3 regions of the Rhizobium sp. M10 genome follow, and region 3 is predicted to be linked to each of the others. Evidence: predicted binding sites of a transcription regulator. Region 3 holds the regulator's gene; each other region holds the start of a gene.

Region 1 (5,390 bases), on a different contig from region 3:
GCACTTCAGGAGCACTTCCCACTTGCCTGAGGTGGCCGTGAAGTCGCCGTCGTTTTCCGAGATTTCGATGATGTGGCCGAAGGCGTTTTCCGCGCGCGGATTGGCGGCATCCACCTGGTCGGCCTTGCGGCGGGTATTGTTGGTCAGCATGACATAGACCTTGCCGTTGACGCCGTTCGGCTGGACGTCTTCCGGGCGGTCCATCTTGGTGGCGCCGAGCGCGTCACCGGCGCGGCGACATTCGATCAGCACGTCAGCCTGGCTGGTGAAGCCGTTCTCCGCCGTCAGCGGCCCCTGGCCGAAGACCATCGGCAGCCACTGCATGGTACCGTCCTCGTTGAACTTGGCGACGTGGAGCGTGCCGCTGTCGAGCAGGTTCATGTTGGCGGCGCGATCATTCGGGTTGAACGCCGCTGATGTCACGAACTTGTAGACATAATCGAAGCGCTCGTCGTCGCCGAGATAGAAGACGACCTTGCCGTTCTTGGCGACGATCGACTCGGCGCCCTCATGCTTGGTGCGGCCGAGCGCGGTCCGCTTCTTAGGTGCCGCCGTCGGGTCCATGACGTCAACCTCGACGATCCAGCCGAAACGGTTCGGCTCGTTCGGCTCCTTGGAAAGATCGAAGCGGTCGTAGAAATTGGCCCACTCGTAGGCGCCTTCCGGAACGCCGTAACGCTTGTAGTTCGCGGCTTCCTTGTGACCTTCCGGCAGCGCGCCGGAGAAATAGCCGTGGAAGTTTTCTTCGGCCATGATGTAGGTGCCCCAGGGCGTGACGCCGCCGGCGCAGTTGTTGATCGTGCCGATGGCGCGGGTGCCGGTCGCATCGGCGCTGGTCTTCAGACGGTCGTTGCCGGCGGCCGGGCCGGTGATTTCCATCGGCGTGTTGGCGGTGATGCGGCGATTGTATTTGCCGTCGGTGACGACCTGCCACTTGCCACCCGTCTTCCGAATCTCGACGACGGTGCCGCCATGGGCCGCCATCTCGACATCCACCTGCTCCTTGCTGAGCGCGCCCTGCTTGATCTTGCCGTCGACCACCTGCACCAGCCCGGCAAACATCAGATGCGGGTTCGTGTATTCGTGATTGACGACGAGCAGGCCATGTTCGGACGAACCGTCGAGCGGAATGAAGCCGACATAATCGTTGTTGTAGCCGAACTGCTTGCTCTGGGCATCGGCCGTCTGCTTCGTCGGATCGAACGCAGGCGCCCCCGGCAGCACGGCATCGCCCCAGCGCAGCAGAATATCGGCATCATAACCTTCAGCGACATGATGCTTGTCGTCGACGCCGGCCTCCACTTCGGAGAAGTTGAAGGCAGAGCCTTTATTGTCTGCAGCGCGCGCCTCGTCCGCGCTCATCAGCGCGATCGGGCTCACTGTGGCGGCAATGGCGGAAACGGCAAGCGAACCCTGCAGAAAATTGCGGCGCGAAAAACGCTTGCCGATGATTTCACCCATCGTCGGATTGGCGCTGGTGTTGTGGCCGTCACCATCCGCGTCCTCAAGCTGAGTCGTCGGGAAAATTTTCTGGGAAAGATGCTCGTTCATCCGATGCCTCCACGGTTCAAACTGGTGTCAAATTATCTTGTTTTTAGACCCATTCTAAACCTAGAGGCGCGATATTACGGTTTTGCGACAAGAACGCCTTGAGGATGCTGTTCTCTCAGGCGGGAACGATACGGCTCAATCAAAGGCCAAGGCTGGACATTGCCGTGGTCGACACGTTGCCTCCGCCCTATAACTCCCCCGTCATGAAGATGAGGTCGAAGTGCCAGAGACAGGCAGGATAGGCAGAGGAGCTGGAATGGTCTTTAAACCGCAACGATGGATGACTCGTGACTTCATTTTCACGGCGCCGCCCGCATTTCCCGACGTTACCGCCCTCCAACCCGAACGCTTCCACCTTCGGCCGCATCCGCGCAACTCGGAGCTTCCAGCGCTCGTCGTTGCGGCGCTCGACGGAAGCCAGCCGTGGGATCTGGATGCGGGCTTCGCAGCGATTGCCGCGGATCTTATCGGATCAGAAGACCAGACCGAATGGTCTCTCGCCCCCATTCAGGTGCTTGGTCATGAAGGACGATATGGAACGGCAAGCCTGTCCTCTGCAAAGCCGGATGGGGCGACCGCTTCTAAGATCGGCGGGAGCGACGTCGTCAATCCGGCGACCCAACGCGAGAAGGCAGACGCCGCAATTCTCGTATTTCATCGAGTAGTCGCTCGATGAGCCAATCCCGTTGCGGCGGTATAGCATCAATCAAGCCGATGAATGCATTTTCGATGATATCGCCCTTGAGCCATTCAATGACGCGAAGGCGCTTTTCCGGCGCGACATCACACCAGTAGCCATTTCCCCGGTAGAGGCTTTTGAGATCGGCACTGGCGAGTTGCAAGAAGGCGTTCGGCATTGGCTGCTTTAGCCACAGATCAAGGCATGGCTGGAACTGAAGATCGAGCATCGCTATAGCCACGATCCAGTCCCAAGCCGATGCGCCGGAATCGGGGTCCTGCAGCCTCTTATAGGCCCAGGCCGAATAAAAGAAGTTCGCGATGGCTGTCTGCTGGGCAATCGGCCATTGCTGCCAGTCACACAATAAAAGCTTGGAAGCGACAGTCGGCGGCTCGAAGCCTGGTGCGGAAGTATTGAAGAGAGCGCAGTGGAGAATGCGCGGCAGAAAGTGCCTGAAGTCATCGACCGAGCCGACTGTCGTTATCGCACTTGCTGCATATGGGCCAAGCTCCGCCGCATTTATTTCCCGCAAAGGCGCCGATTTGAGCGCGGTGAGGATCTTCTCTGCGTCGCGCAACGGCGAAGCGTCCAGCGAAGACGGAAAAGGATATTCGAAGAATGCGGGATAAAGCGTCTCGAGGCTGTCTTCCAAGTCCTGCCTTGCAGACCGCATAATCGCTTCAAACACATCAAAATCCCAATATGACAGCGTCGATAACGGAGCCAGCAATAGCAAAAGAGGCCGGAGCTTTCACCCCGGCCTCCCGTTCAATGTCAGCGAAATCGCTTAGTTGACCGACTTGTCGACCAGCTTGTTCTTGCCGATCCAGGGCATCATGCCGCGCAGCTTGGCGCCGACTTCCTCGATCTGGTGGCTGTCGTTGTTGCGGCGGATGCCCTTGAAGCGGGCAGCACCGGAGCGGTATTCCTGCATCCACTCGGAGGTGAACTTGCCGGTCTGGATGTCCTTGAGGACGCGCTTCATCTCGGCCTTGGTTTCTTCGGTGATGATGCGCGGACCGGTGACGTATTCGCCCCACTCGGCCGTGTTGGAGATCGAGTAGTTCATGTTGGCGATACCGCCTTCATAGATCAGGTCGACGATCAGCTTCACTTCGTGCAGGCACTCGAAATAGGCCATTTCGGGCGCGTAGCCTGCCTCGGTGAGCGTTTCGAAACCGGCGCGGATGAGCTCGACGAGACCGCCGCAGAGAACGACCTGTTCGCCGAAGAGGTCGGTTTCGCACTCTTCGCGGAAGTTGGTTTCGATGATGCCCGAACGGCCGCCGCCGACGCCGCAGGCGTAGGAGAGAGCGAGTTCAAGCGCATTGCCGGAAGCGTTCTGGTGAACGGCCACGAGGCAGGGAACGCCGCCGCCCTTCTGGTATTCGCCGCGAACCGTGTGGCCCGGGCCCTTGGGCGCGATCATGACGACGTCGACCGAAGCCTTCGGCTCGATCAGGCCGAAATGCACGTTGAGGCCGTGGGCGAAAGCGATGGCAGCGCCGTCACGGATGTTCGGAGCGATATCGGCCTTGTAAATGTCGGCCTGCAGCTCGTCCGGCGTCGCCATCAACATCAGGTCGGCCCAGCCGGCGGCTTCGGCAACCGTCATGACCTTGAAGCCGTCGGCTTCGGCCTTCTTGACTGTGGGCGAACCGGCCTTCAGCGCGATGACGAGGTTCTGGGCGCCGCTGTCCTTGAGGTTCAGCGCATGGGCACGGCCCTGCGAACCGTAGCCGATGACGGCGACCTTCTTGGCCTTGATGAGGTTGAGATCGGCATCACGATCGTAATAGACGCGCATTTGAAGTTCCTTCCCTTGTGCTTGTCCTGTTGACTGTCATTAAGGCGAAATCAGCCGAGAGCCGGCATCTCCGCCAGTACCTTTTCCGTGCCGTAGAGCCGGAGGAAGGCGGTCACCGCCTTCTCCGCCTGGCGCGCGGTATCCTTGAGGCCGGGTTCGCCGAGCAGCATGCGCACATGCAGATCGGAGACAACAAGGCCGTAAAGCGTATGATAGGCCTCGTCGGCATCGGCAAAGCGCAGGAGCCCTGCCCTCTTGCCGGAATCGATCAGCGCCATGGCGCGACGGTCGATCTGGCGGCGGCCGCGCTCGAGAAGGAGCTTGCCGAGCTTCGAGCCGTCGCGATGCGACTGGCCGATAGCGAGCCGGTTCAGCGCCAGCGAGACGTCGCCGGCCAGCACCTCCAGCAGGTCGCGCGCGAAGATGACGACATGGTCGTGCAGGCTCGCCGCCGTCAGCCGCTCACCGTTGCGCTCGAAGGTGCGCACCTTGCTCGCCTGATAGGCGATCATCGCCGAGAGCAGGCCATCGCGGTCGCCGAACCACTTGTAGAGGCTTTCCTTGGAGCAATTGGCGGCACGCGCGACACCCGAGGTCGTCAGCGCCTTCTCACCGCCATCGACGAGCAACCGCAGCGCCTGCTCCAGAACGGCGTTCTGGCGCGGCGAAAATTCGCTCGGCTCTGCAGTATCGACGGACACGGTCATGGCTCCCATATACGTACCGTACGGTACGGTTCGTGAGCTTTATGCGGCAAACCGAACGGGCCGTCAAGCCAGGCCCGGGAGATTTTTATACGGGAAAGGCGGGCGCAGCACCAGAATTGGATAGGCGGACACTGATGGCGATTGCATAATGCTTGTCGAACGTCATTTGCCGGGAGCCTTCCATGCCGCGCCTGTCTGCTGCCCTTCTCCTGGCTGGAGCGATGCTCCTGGCAGCGGCGCCCTTCACCGGCCGCGCCGCCGCGCAGGATAGCGAGGTCTATGATCGCATCGAGGAACTGCACGGCGATGCCGCGGGCTTCGACCGGCCGCTGCGCCAGCTCGTTCTCGCCATGCGCTCCGGCGATGCCGAGACCATTGCCGGCCTTGCCGAATATCCGCTGAGCGTGAAGGCCAATGGCGAGACCTACGATGTCGAGAGCGCCGAGGATTTCGTCGAGAATTTCGACGATCTGGTGACGCCGGAGACCCGCCGCGCCGTCGGCCGCCAGCAATATCAGGATCTCTTCGTCAGCAGCGAGGGCGTCATGCTCGCAAACGGCGCCGTCTGGATGGGCGCGGTCTGCGACGACAACGCCTGCGACGAGAGCCATTGGGCGATCATCGCCATCAACAATTAGCCTCGCGC
Region 2 (5,390 bases), on a different contig from region 3:
GGCAGCTTCAATCTCGGCGACCGCAACGTGAAGCGACTTGGCTATGGCGCCATGCAGCTCGCGGGGCCCGGCGTGTTCGGCCCGCCCAGAGATCATGGCGCCGCGCTTGCGGTGCTGCGCGAGGCGGTCGCAAGCGGTGTCAATCACATCGACACCAGCGATTTCTACGGTCCGCACGTCACCAACCAGATCATCCGCGAAGCCCTTCACCCCTATCGCGATGGTCTCGTCATCGTCACCAAAGTCGGCGCCAGGCGCGGCACGGACGGGTCCTGGATTCCGGCTTTCTCGCGCCATGAGCTGACCCAGGCAGTGCACGACAATCTGCGCTACCTCGGCCTTGACGTGCTCGATGTGGTCAACCTCAGGATCATGTTCGACGTGCATGGCCCGGCCGAAGGATCGATAGAAGCACCTCTGACGGTGCTTGCCGATCTCCAGCGGCAGGGTCTCATCCGCCACGTCGGCTTGAGCAACGCCACCTCGCGCCAGGTCGCCGAAGGCCGCGGGATCACCGACATCGTCTGCGTGCAAAACCAGTACAATCTGGCGCATCGGGCCGACGATCCGCTCATCGACGCGCTCGCCCGTGAGGGCACCGCCTATGTGCCGTTCTTCCCGCTCGGCGGGTTTACGCCACTGCAGTCGTCCACTCTCTCCAAGGTCGCCGAGCGCCTCAGCGCTACCCCGATGCAGGTGGCGCTCGCCTGGCTGCTGCATCGCGCGCCCAATATCCTGCTGATCCCCGGCACCTCCTCCGTCGGCCATCTCAGGGAAAACCTCACCGCCGCCGGCCTCGTGCTGCCCGATGAGGCCATCGAAGATTTGAACCGGATGGCCGATATCGCTGCCTGACGGCATGCGATGGCCGCAGACGGTCTGCCGCTACGCCGCGCCTCGCGTGGCGCAGCCGGCGGACTGCGGATTATCGATGTTTCGGCAGCTGACCTGTCGCGCCGTGCCTTCAACAGCGCTCAATAGCGCTCCGGTACGTACATTTCAGCCGGAACCGGCGCCCTGTTGTAATCGGCATGGCGGATGCGATCCGGCAGCTGGATCTCCGGCTTCGGCACATCCTCATAGGGAATCTGCTCGAGAAGATGGGCGATGCAGTTCAGCCGCGCCCGTTTCTTGTCGACGGCCTGCACCACCCACCAAGGCGTCTCCTTGGTGTGCGTGCGCGCGAGCATTTCTTCCTTGGCCTTGGTATATTCCTCCCAATGGACACGGCTTTCCATGTCCATCGGTGAAAGCTTCCACTGCTTCAGCGGATCGTGGATACGCATCTTGAAGCGGAATTCCTGCTCCTCGTCGGTGATCGAGAACCAGTATTTGATCAGCACGATGCCGGAGCGGACGAGCATGCGCTCGAATTCCGGCACCGAGCGGAAGAACTCCTCGAGCTCGTCGGGGGTGCAGAACCCCATCACGCGCTCGACGCCGGCGCGGTTGTACCAGCTGCGGTCGAAGAGCACGATCTCGCCGGCTGTGGGCAGGTGCGGAACGTAACGCTGGAAATACCATTGATGGCGCTCACGCTCGGTCGGGGCGGGCAGTGCGACGGTGCGGCAGACGCGCGGATTGAGCCTTTGGGTGACGCGCTTGATCGCGCCGCCCTTGCCGGCCGAATCCCGGCCTTCGAAGAGCACGACGACCTTCAGCTTCTTGTGCTGAACCCAATCCTGCAGCCGCACCAGTTCGTGCTGCAGTCGGAAGAGTTCGCGGAAGTAGATCTTTCGCTCGAGCGTCTGCTCGGCCGGTTCCGACATTCCCTCGGCGACCAGATCGTCCAGCCGGTCTTCCTCCATCTGCATTTCCAGCTCCTCATCGAAGCTGTCTGCAATTTCGGCCTTTATGCGGTCGAGTTGGTCCTGCGGTGTTTGAGCCATGGTTTTTTCCTTCCTGTTGTTTTGACAGGAGCATGTCAGTGCGAAGGTTATATGACGACCACTGATCGAGCTGAAACGGCTACCCGCGTCTCTCGTTCCAAGCGCGCCTTAGAGCTGCCCCGCACGATATCGGTCGGCAAGGTTTCGGCAGGCGCGGATCGTCAGGGCCATGACGGTGAGCGTCGTGCCGGCGATGCCGCTGCCGGGGAAGGCGCTGGCGTCGGTGACGATGAGGTTCGGGGCATCCCAGACCTGGTTGTAGGGGTTGAGCACCGACGCCTCCGGGCTTTCACCCATGCGCGCACCGCCGGTTTCATGGATGGCGGCGCCCATGCACATGGTCTTGCGGAACCATGTGCGGAACATGAAGCGGCTGAAGACATCCGCATCGGGAAAGGCGCCCCTGCCCATCTCCTTGAGGCCGGTCGGCGAGCCGATGAATTCGAGCTCGCCGCCGACCTCGCTCACCATGGCGATCAGCGTTTCCTCCTGCCGGCGAAGCAGCGCCTGCTCCTCCGCCTGCATGACACAGCGGATATGCGGCACGGGAATGTTCCAGGCGTCCCTGCGCCTGGCATCGAGGGTGATGCGGTTGTCGGCATAGGGCAGCATGCGGCCGAAGCCGAAGAAGGCGAGACGCGCATCGGTGTCCCCGGAAACAGGCGCCCGGCCGACGCTGCCCTGGTAGTCGAAATCGCCGCGGGCCGCGTCACCCTCGCCGAAACGGGGGATGAAGATCCCGCCCGAGGGATTGTAGAACGGGTCGGTCGGAGCGGATTCGTCGGGCGCCCAACCTTTCGCCTTCGAAAAGGAACCGAAGGCGAGGCAGGGAAGCTGATCCATGAAATAGCGGCCGAGGACGCCTGAGCTGTTTCCAAGGCCGTCGGGATGTTGGGCCGAGGCCGAATTGAGGAGCAGCCGCACGCTCTCGATCGGCGAGGCCGACAGCACGACCGTCGCGGCACGGGCCGACGATATCTCACCCGTATTGCGGTCGATGAATTCCGCGCCGGTGGCGCGGCCGGTTTTCTCATCCGTCGTGATGCGGCGAACGACGGCGTCGTAGCGGACCGTCAGCCGGCCGGTGGCCTTGGCATCCTTAAGCGGCCGCGGCATGCGTTCGGCGTCCGGTGCGATGTAGCGCCAGGAAACGACGCGCCTCTCCGGCCAACGGCTTTCAACCGCTTGCTTGAAGATCTGTTCGGCGGGCGTCAAACCCGCCGGTTTGGCATAGATCCCGTCCGGCAGCGTCGGCGCATCGTCCTTGTTGCCGTAGAGCCCGAGATAGGATTCCACTTCGTCGTAGAACGGCGTGAGCTCGTCATAGGAGACCGGCCAATCGACGCCCTTTCCAGAGCGCGACCGGATCTTGAAATCGTCGTCGGTCCAGCGCAGCAGCACGCGGCCGAAACTGTGCAGACGCCCGCCGCCCTGGCGGCCGCGGATCCAGAGAAAAGGCTCGCCCTTCGGCGTCGTATAGGGGTTCTTGCGGTCGTTGACGAAGAAGTGGCTGAAGCGCTCGGTAAAAAAGGCCGCGCGCGCCTGAATTGGCTGGCCCCTGATCGTGGCGCGCGCACGCTCCCAGATATTGATGCTGCTGGCCGGCTCTTTCTTGCGCGCCGGGTCGAAATCCCTAAGGCTGACGGCAGGACCGGCCTCCAGCAGCAGCACCGACAGTCCCAATGCCGTCAGTTCTTTGACCGCGAAGGAACCCGCCGCGCCGGAGCCGATCACCAGCGCATCATAGACGATCTCAGACATGTCTTTCCAAATCCTGTCCTGGAGCAATTGCTCAAAACGGCGCGCGACGCGCCGGCGATTGCGAGAAAACCAAGGGGCGGCGCATCAGAGCCGCGATCCGTCGGCGCCGAAGAGCGACGCCTTGGCGATATCGAGCCCGGGGGCCACGGCGTCGCCCGGCTGCAGGGTGACGTCGCCCATCAGCCTGAGCGAGAGGCTTTGATCGGCCCAGTCGAACCAGACGACCGCATCGGATCCCATCGGCTCGACGACGGAAACACGGCCGGTAATGGTGGGCAGGCTGCTTGCCGCCCCGTCGAGCACGAGATGCTCGGGGCGAAAGCCGAGCGTTGCCGGTCCTTCCGTCGCAGCGGCTTGAAAGGAATAACCGGAGAGATCGACGGCAAGCCCCTTGCTTCGAAAGACCGGCGCGCCGTCGCCGCGCTCGATCCGGCCCTCGACGAAGTTCATCGTCGGCGCGCCGATGAAACCGGCAACGAAGAGATTGGTCGGGCGGCGATAGATCTCGGCTGGCGAGGCAAGCTGCTGGATGACGCCGTCGCGCATGATGGCGATGCGGTCGGCAAGGGTCAGGGCCTCGACCTGGTCATGGGTCACATAGATCATGGTGTTGCCGAGGCGCTGATGCAGCTTCTTGATCTCGACGCGCAATTCGTTGCGCAGCTTGGCGTCGAGGTTCGACAGCGGTTCATCGAAGAGGAAGACATCGACTTCGCGCACCAGCGCCCGGCCGATGGCGACGCGTTGGCGCTGGCCGCCGGAGAGTTCGGCAGGGCGTCTGTCGAGCAGCGTGTCGAGGTGAAGGAGAGCGGCCGTGCGGGCGACGCGGGCCTCGATCTCGGCCTTCGGCAGACCGGCGACGCGAAGGCCGAAGGAGAGGTTCTTGCGAACCGACATGCGCGGGTAGAGCGCGTAGGACTGGAACACCATGCCGATGCCGCGGTCCTTCGGCTCCTCCCAGCTGACGTTCTTGCCCGAGATCCAGATCTCGCCGGCAGCGATGTCCTGCAGCCCGGCAATGGCGTTCAGCAGCGTGGACTTGCCGCAGCCGGAAGGGCCGAGCAGTACCAGGAACTCGCGGGGCGCGATGTCGATCGACATTTTTTCGATCACCGTATGGTGGCCATAGGCGATCTTCAGATCCTTGACGGAGACGGCGGATTGCATGGAAGCGTTACCCCTTGACTGCGCCGGCTGCGATGCCGCGCACGAACCAGCGGCCGGACAGGAAATAGATGGCGAGCGGGACGAGGGCAGTCAGGATCGTCGCTGCCATGTTCACATTGTAGGTGCGCTCGCCCATCGTGGTGTTGACGATATTGTTGAGCTGGACGGTCATCGGCAGATTGTCGCGGCCGGCGAAGACGAGCCCGAGCAGGAAGTCGTTCCAGATGCCGGTGAACTGCAGCATGGAGACCACGACGACCATCGGCACGGCGATCGGCAGCATGATCTCGAAAAAGATGCGCCAGAAGCCGGCGCCGTCGACGCGTGCCGCCTTGCAGAGCTCCTCCGGCACGCTGACGAAATAGTTGCGGAAGAGCAGGGTCACCAGCGGCAGGCCGAAGATGACATGCACGAGAATGATGCCGGCAAGCGAATTGTAGAGCTCGATATTGGCCATCGCCCGGACCATCGGATAGAGGAAGATCTGGTAGGGGATGAGACCGCCGGCCATCAACAGGCCGAAGAGCAGGTTGGCCCCGCGCGGCCGCCAGAGCGACAGCGCATAGCCGTTGA
Region 3 (5,390 bases):
TTCTCCTGGCCGCCGGCGGCGATCGTCGCAAGCGTGCGCCCATGGAAGGCGCCTTCGAAGGTGATGACATGGAAGCGCTCGGGACGGCCCTTGGAAAACTGATAGCGGCGCGCCGTCTTGATCGCGCATTCGAGCGCCTCGGCACCGGAATTGGTGAAGAACACCTTGTCGGCGAAGGTGGCGTCCGTCAGCCGTTTGGCCAGCCGCTCCTGGCCGGGAATCTCATAGATGTTGGAGAGGTGCCAGACCTTGTCGGCCTGCTCCTTCAAGGCGGCGACCACATGCGGATTGCCGTGGCCGACGGAGGTGACGGCGACGCCGGCGCCGAAATCGAGATAACGCTCGCCGCTTTCGGTGATCAGCCATACGCCCTCGCCTCGCTCGAACCGCAGCGGGGCACGAGAATAGGTGTCATAAAGCGGCGCGGCTTCGGCCATGGCGCGGGTCTCCCGATCAGCGTTGTCAATCACCGGACTCCGGCTAAGAAAACCAGGCCCGAAAAATCAAAAATGCCGCCTTTCGGCGGCGATCGGTACTATTTCCTTTTCGCGCTGCAATGTCAACAAAACTGCGCCCTTAGCGGATGCAGCAAGCTTGTACAGCGGCATTTTCAGCCTTCAACAGGCATTATTGCAGAAATGACACGCAGAGGCAGCAAGTTGGGGAAAACTCGGAATTCGATTCATCCGGATTCCCGCGACTCTTGTCACGGAGTCAGCCTCACACTAGGTTAAAGTTCAATTACTAGACTGCATGCGGCGGAACTAGTCACCAAAATTGATCAAGCGTTTCTTGTTTCGGAGGCTTCCGGGACAACGGTGAGGGATTCTGCCATCACCAACGCAAAAGGTGGAGACAGGGCATGAACTGGACAGACGAGCGGGTCGAGAAACTCAAGAAGCTGTGGTCCGAAGGGCTGAGCGCCAGCCAGATCGCGGCACAACTTGGCGGCGTGAGCCGAAACGCCGTTATCGGCAAGGTGCACCGACTGAGCCTGCCGGGCCGCGCCAAGGCCGGCGGCACAGCCGCCGCGGCGCGCACGCCGAAGCGCCAGACATCGGCGCCGCGCGCGCCGAACTACGCCTCCCGGATCACCACCCGCACCGTGACCCGCCAGCAGGGCGCAACGATGCTGAAGGAAGAGATCGAGATCGATGCCGTCGAGGAAATGGAATATGTTCCGAAGGGCAATGTGGTCGTGCCGATTTCCCGCCGCCTCGGCCTGACGGAACTGACCGAACGCACCTGCAAATGGCCGGTCGGCGATCCGCTGAAGGACGACTTCCACTTCTGCGGCTGCGAATCCCCGGACAATTCGCCCTATTGCAGCTATCATCAGAAGCTTGCCTATCAGCCGGTCAACGAGCGCCGCCGGGCGGCAGCGCGGGTCAGCTGAGCGGGCAAACCATTGCTGGAAATGCGAAAACGGGCTGGAAGGCCCGTTTTTTTGTGTGAGTGTGTTGGGTGTGACTGCCCCTCATCCGCCTGCCGGCACCTTCTCCCCGCGCGCGGGGCGAAGGGGATATGCCGCAACCTCTCGGTCCTTACCCACCTCTCGCAGGGCACGTCCCCTCGCCCCGTTTACGGGGAGAGGGCTAGGGTGAGGGGCGGAGCTTGCTCGACTTTGTCAGAAACCCCTCAGGCTTCCATCGAATAACCGGCGCCGCGGACGGTGCGGATGACGTCCTGCATGTTGGAGAAGTTCAGCGCCTTGCGCAGGCGGCCGACATGGACGTCGACGGTGCGTTCGTCGACATAGATATCGTGGCCCCAGACGCCGTCGAGCAGCTGCGAGCGGGAGAAGACGCGGCCCGGCGACGACATCAGGAATTCCAGAAGGCGGAATTCGGTCGGGCCGAGGCGGACTTCGCGGCTCTTGCGATGGACGCGGTGGGTTTCGCGATCGAGCTCGATATCACCGCATTTGAGCACTGACGACAGCACTTCCGGGCGGGCGCGGCGCAGCATGGCCTTGACGCGGGCAACGAGTTCGGGGGTCGAGAACGGCTTGACGACGTAATCGTCGGCACCGGTGGACAGCCCGCGGACACGTTCGCTCTCCTCGCCGCGCGCCGTCAGCATGATGATCGGCAGCCGTTCGGTTTCCGGCCGCATGCGCAGGCGCCGGCAGAGTTCGATGCCGGAGACGCCGGGCAGCATCCAGTCGAGGATAAGAAGATCCGGCGTTCGCTCCTGAAGCCTGATTTCGGCCTCGTCGCCGCGCAGGATGGTATCGACTTCGAAGCCTTCCGCCTCGAGATTATAACGGAGAAGCACGCTGAGGGCCTCTTCGTCTTCAACAACTGCAACTCTCGGGATCATGCGTGTCCGTCTCCTCACGCACGATCCTTAAACCGGGGGCGATTTAAGCAAGGGATCCCGCGCAAAATCAGAAATTGGCTGCGACCTCTTTGCGCGCCCGGGCGGGCGCGCACGCAATGGGCTGGTCCGGCACGGTTATTCCGTGGCGGCACCGACGGTGTTGGCGCTGTCGTCCTTCGGACGGTCGCCTTCCGGCTGGGCGCCGGTTGCCATGTAGTAGATCGTCTCAGCGATATTGGTGGCGTGATCGCCGATGCGCTCGATGTTCTTGGCGCAGAAAAGAAGATGCGTGCAGCTCGTGATGTTGCGCGGATCTTCCATCATATAGGTCAGGAGTTCGCGGAACAGCGACGTGTACATCGCGTCGATCTCGTTGTCGCGCTCGCGGATGGCGGTCGCCTTGTCGGCGGCGCGCGTGGTATAGACGTCGAGCACTTCCTTGAGCTGGACGAGCGCCAGCTCGGACAGGTGCTCGAGACCGCGGGCGAGCTTGCGCGGAACGCCGGTGCTCTGCACGGCGATGACGCGCTTGGCGGTGTTCTTGCCGAGGTCGCCGACGCGTTCGAGATCGGCGGCGATGCGGATCGAACCCATGATTTCGCGCAGGTCCGAGGCCATCGGCTGACGGCGGGCGATGGTGACGATCGCCTTGTCGCCGATTTCGCGTTCGGTGTGATCGAGGATCACGTCGTCAGAAATGACCTTCTGCGCCAGCGCGGTGTCGCCGTTGACCAGGGCGCGGACGGATTCGGCGACCATCTGCTCGGCCAGGCCGCCCATTTCGGAAATCCGCCTGGAGAGGAACTTCAGATCATCATCATAGGCAGTATAAATATGTGTCGATGCCATGGGGCTTTGTCCTCGAATAACGGGAAGGCTTCGGATTGCCGCAATCAGCCGAAGCGACCCATGATGTAGTCCTGGGTGCGCGGATCGTCCGGGTTGGTGAACATCTTGTCGGTGTCGTTCTCCTCGACGAGGTTGCCGAGGTGGAACATGGCGGTGCGCTGCGACACGCGCGCGGCCTGCTGCATGGAGTGGGTGACGATGACGATCGTGTAGTTCTCGCGCAGCTCGTGGATCAGCTCCTCGACCTTGGCGGTGGCGATCGGGTCGAGCGCCGAGCAGGGTTCGTCCATCAGGATGACCTCAGGGCTGACGGCGACGGCGCGGGCGATGCACAGGCGCTGCTGCTGGCCGCCGGAGAGGCCGGTGCCGGACTCGTGGACGCGGTCCTTGACCTCGTTCCAGAGGCCGGCGCGCTGCAGGCTGGACTCGACGATCTGATCGAGATCGGCCTTCGACTTGGCCAGTCCATGGATGCGCGGGCCGTAGGAGACGTTTTCATAGATCGTCTTCGGGAACGGGTTCGGCTTCTGGAAGACCATGCCGACGCGGGCGCGAAGTTCGACGACGTCGATATCGGGATCATAGATATCGTCGCTGTCGAGGGTGATCTTGCCGGTGACGCGGCAGCCCTCGATCGTGTCGTTCATGCGGTTGAGGCTTCGCAGGAAGGTCGACTTGCCGCAGCCCGAAGGGCCGATCAGGGCGGTTACGGTGTTTTCGCGGATGTTCAGGTTCACATCGAAAAGCGCGCGCTTCTCGCCGTAGTAAACCGAGACATCCTGTCCGATCATCTTATACGGGACGTTGCTCATCTTCTGATCCAGCGCCTTTTCAACTGCAGCTTCCGTCAACATGTTCATGATGTTTAACTCCGTTTACCAGCGGCGCTCGAAGCGACGACGCAAGAGGATGGCGCCCATGTTCATGACGATCAGGAACAGGAGCAGGACGATGATGGCACCCGAAGTACGCTCCACGAAGGCACGCTCGGCCTCGTTCGCCCACATATAGACCTGCACCGGCAGGGCCGTCGAGGGTTCGAGCGGCGTGGTCGGCGCGTTGGCGACGAAGGCGACCATGCCGATCAGGAGCAGCGGCGCGGTTTCGCCGAGCGCATGCGCCAGGCCGATGATCGTGCCGGTGAGGATGCCGGGCATGGCAAGCGGCAGGACGTGGTGGAACACCATCTGCATCTTCGAGGCGCCGAGACCGAGCGCTGCGGCGCGGATCGACGGCGGCACGGCGCGCAGTGCCGCGCGGGTGGCGATGATGATCGTCGGCAGGGTCATCAGCGTCAGCACCAGGCCGCCGACCAGCGAGGCCGAACGCGGCAGGCCGATGAAGTTGATGAAGACGGAAAGGCCGAGCAGACCGTAGACGATCGAGGGAACGGCAGCGAGGTTGTTGATGTTGACCTCGATCAGGTCCGTCAGCTTGTTCTTCGGCGCGAACTCCTCGAGGTAGATCGAGGCGGCAACGCCGATCGGCAGGGAAAGCGCCAGCACGATCAGCATCAGGTAGAACGAGCCGACAAGGGCGACGCCGAGGCCGGCGGCCTCCGGGCGGCTGGAATTGCCGTTGACGAAGAGGCCGGTGTTGAACTGCTTGTGGAGAGCGCCGCTCGCCTTCAGCTGGTTCATCCAGGTCACCTGCTTGTCGTTGACCTTGCGGTTCTTCTCATCGACGGAGAGATCGATCTGGCCCTTGTTGGCGCTGTCGACATTGGCGTCGGCGAGCAGCGAGACATTGACCGTCTTGCCGATGAGCGAGGGATCGGCGACGACCATATCGCGCAGCTGGATCGGCGCGCTCTTGGAGAGCATGGCGGTAGCGTCGCGCACATCAGGGCGGCTCGCGGCATTGATATTCAGCTGCTTGACGATCGCGTCGCGCAACAGAACCGGGTAATTGGCGGCAACCAGCACCGAAGGATCGGTCGCACGCTTGTTATCCGGGTCGATCGTCTTCTCGGTGAATTCGATCGGCAGGGTGATCGCGGTCTGCTGGAAGGCGGTGTAGCCTTTGCCGATCACCGTCCACAACAGGATGAACAGGAAGACGAGACCGAAGGTGATGGCGGCGATGCCATAGGCCTGGAACCGGCGCTCGGCGGCGTAGCGGCGCTTGATGCCGATATCGCGGCGCGCTGGCGCCTTGGAAACGGTGCCGGCGGTGGGAGAAACAATATCCGTCATTCGTACTGCTCCCGGTATTTGCGC

Evidence for each region. Region 3 encodes PhoB, which activates phosphate uptake and scavenging genes when phosphate is short. Its sites were predicted from a motif close to TGTCATNNANCTGTCAT; they were not measured.
Region 1: a site for PhoB is predicted at 1,625-1,641, ahead of CO671_RS26090 (PhoX family phosphatase). Genes of this name have one in related genera too.
Region 2: a site for PhoB is predicted at 1,930-1,946, ahead of ppk2 (polyphosphate kinase 2). Genes of this name have one in related genera too.

Annotation. Positions count from the first base shown of each region.
Region 1 covers NZ_NWTA01000022.1:17,659-23,048, reverse strand. Annotated here, with positions in the region: gene CO671_RS26090 (PhoX family phosphatase) at 1-1,551, opposite strand, end outside; gene CO671_RS33460 (hypothetical protein) at 1,808-2,227, shown strand; gene CO671_RS26085 (hypothetical protein) at 2,157-2,918, opposite strand; gene ilvC (ketol-acid reductoisomerase) at 3,018-4,037, opposite strand; gene CO671_RS26075 (TetR/AcrR family transcriptional regulator) at 4,088-4,753, opposite strand; gene CO671_RS26070 (hypothetical protein) at 4,927-5,382, shown strand.
Region 2 covers NZ_NWTA01000006.1:147,283-152,672, reverse strand. Annotated here, with positions in the region: gene CO671_RS12180 (aldo/keto reductase family oxidoreductase) at 1-855, shown strand, start outside; gene ppk2 (polyphosphate kinase 2) at 975-1,889, opposite strand; gene CO671_RS12170 (GMC family oxidoreductase) at 1,998-3,650, opposite strand; gene CO671_RS12165 (ATP-binding cassette domain-containing protein) at 3,735-4,817, opposite strand; gene CO671_RS12160 (carbohydrate ABC transporter permease) at 4,825-5,390, opposite strand, start outside.
Region 3 covers NZ_NWTA01000043.1:3,013-8,402, reverse strand. Annotated here, with positions in the region: gene CO671_RS32045 (aspartate aminotransferase family protein) at 1-437, opposite strand, end outside; gene CO671_RS32040 (GcrA family cell cycle regulator) at 863-1,396, shown strand; gene phoB (phosphate regulon transcriptional regulator PhoB) at 1,639-2,322, opposite strand; gene phoU (phosphate signaling complex protein PhoU) at 2,458-3,171, opposite strand; gene pstB (phosphate ABC transporter ATP-binding protein PstB) at 3,216-4,031, opposite strand; gene pstA (phosphate ABC transporter permease PstA) at 4,047-5,366, opposite strand; gene pstC (phosphate ABC transporter permease subunit PstC) at 5,363-5,390, opposite strand, start outside.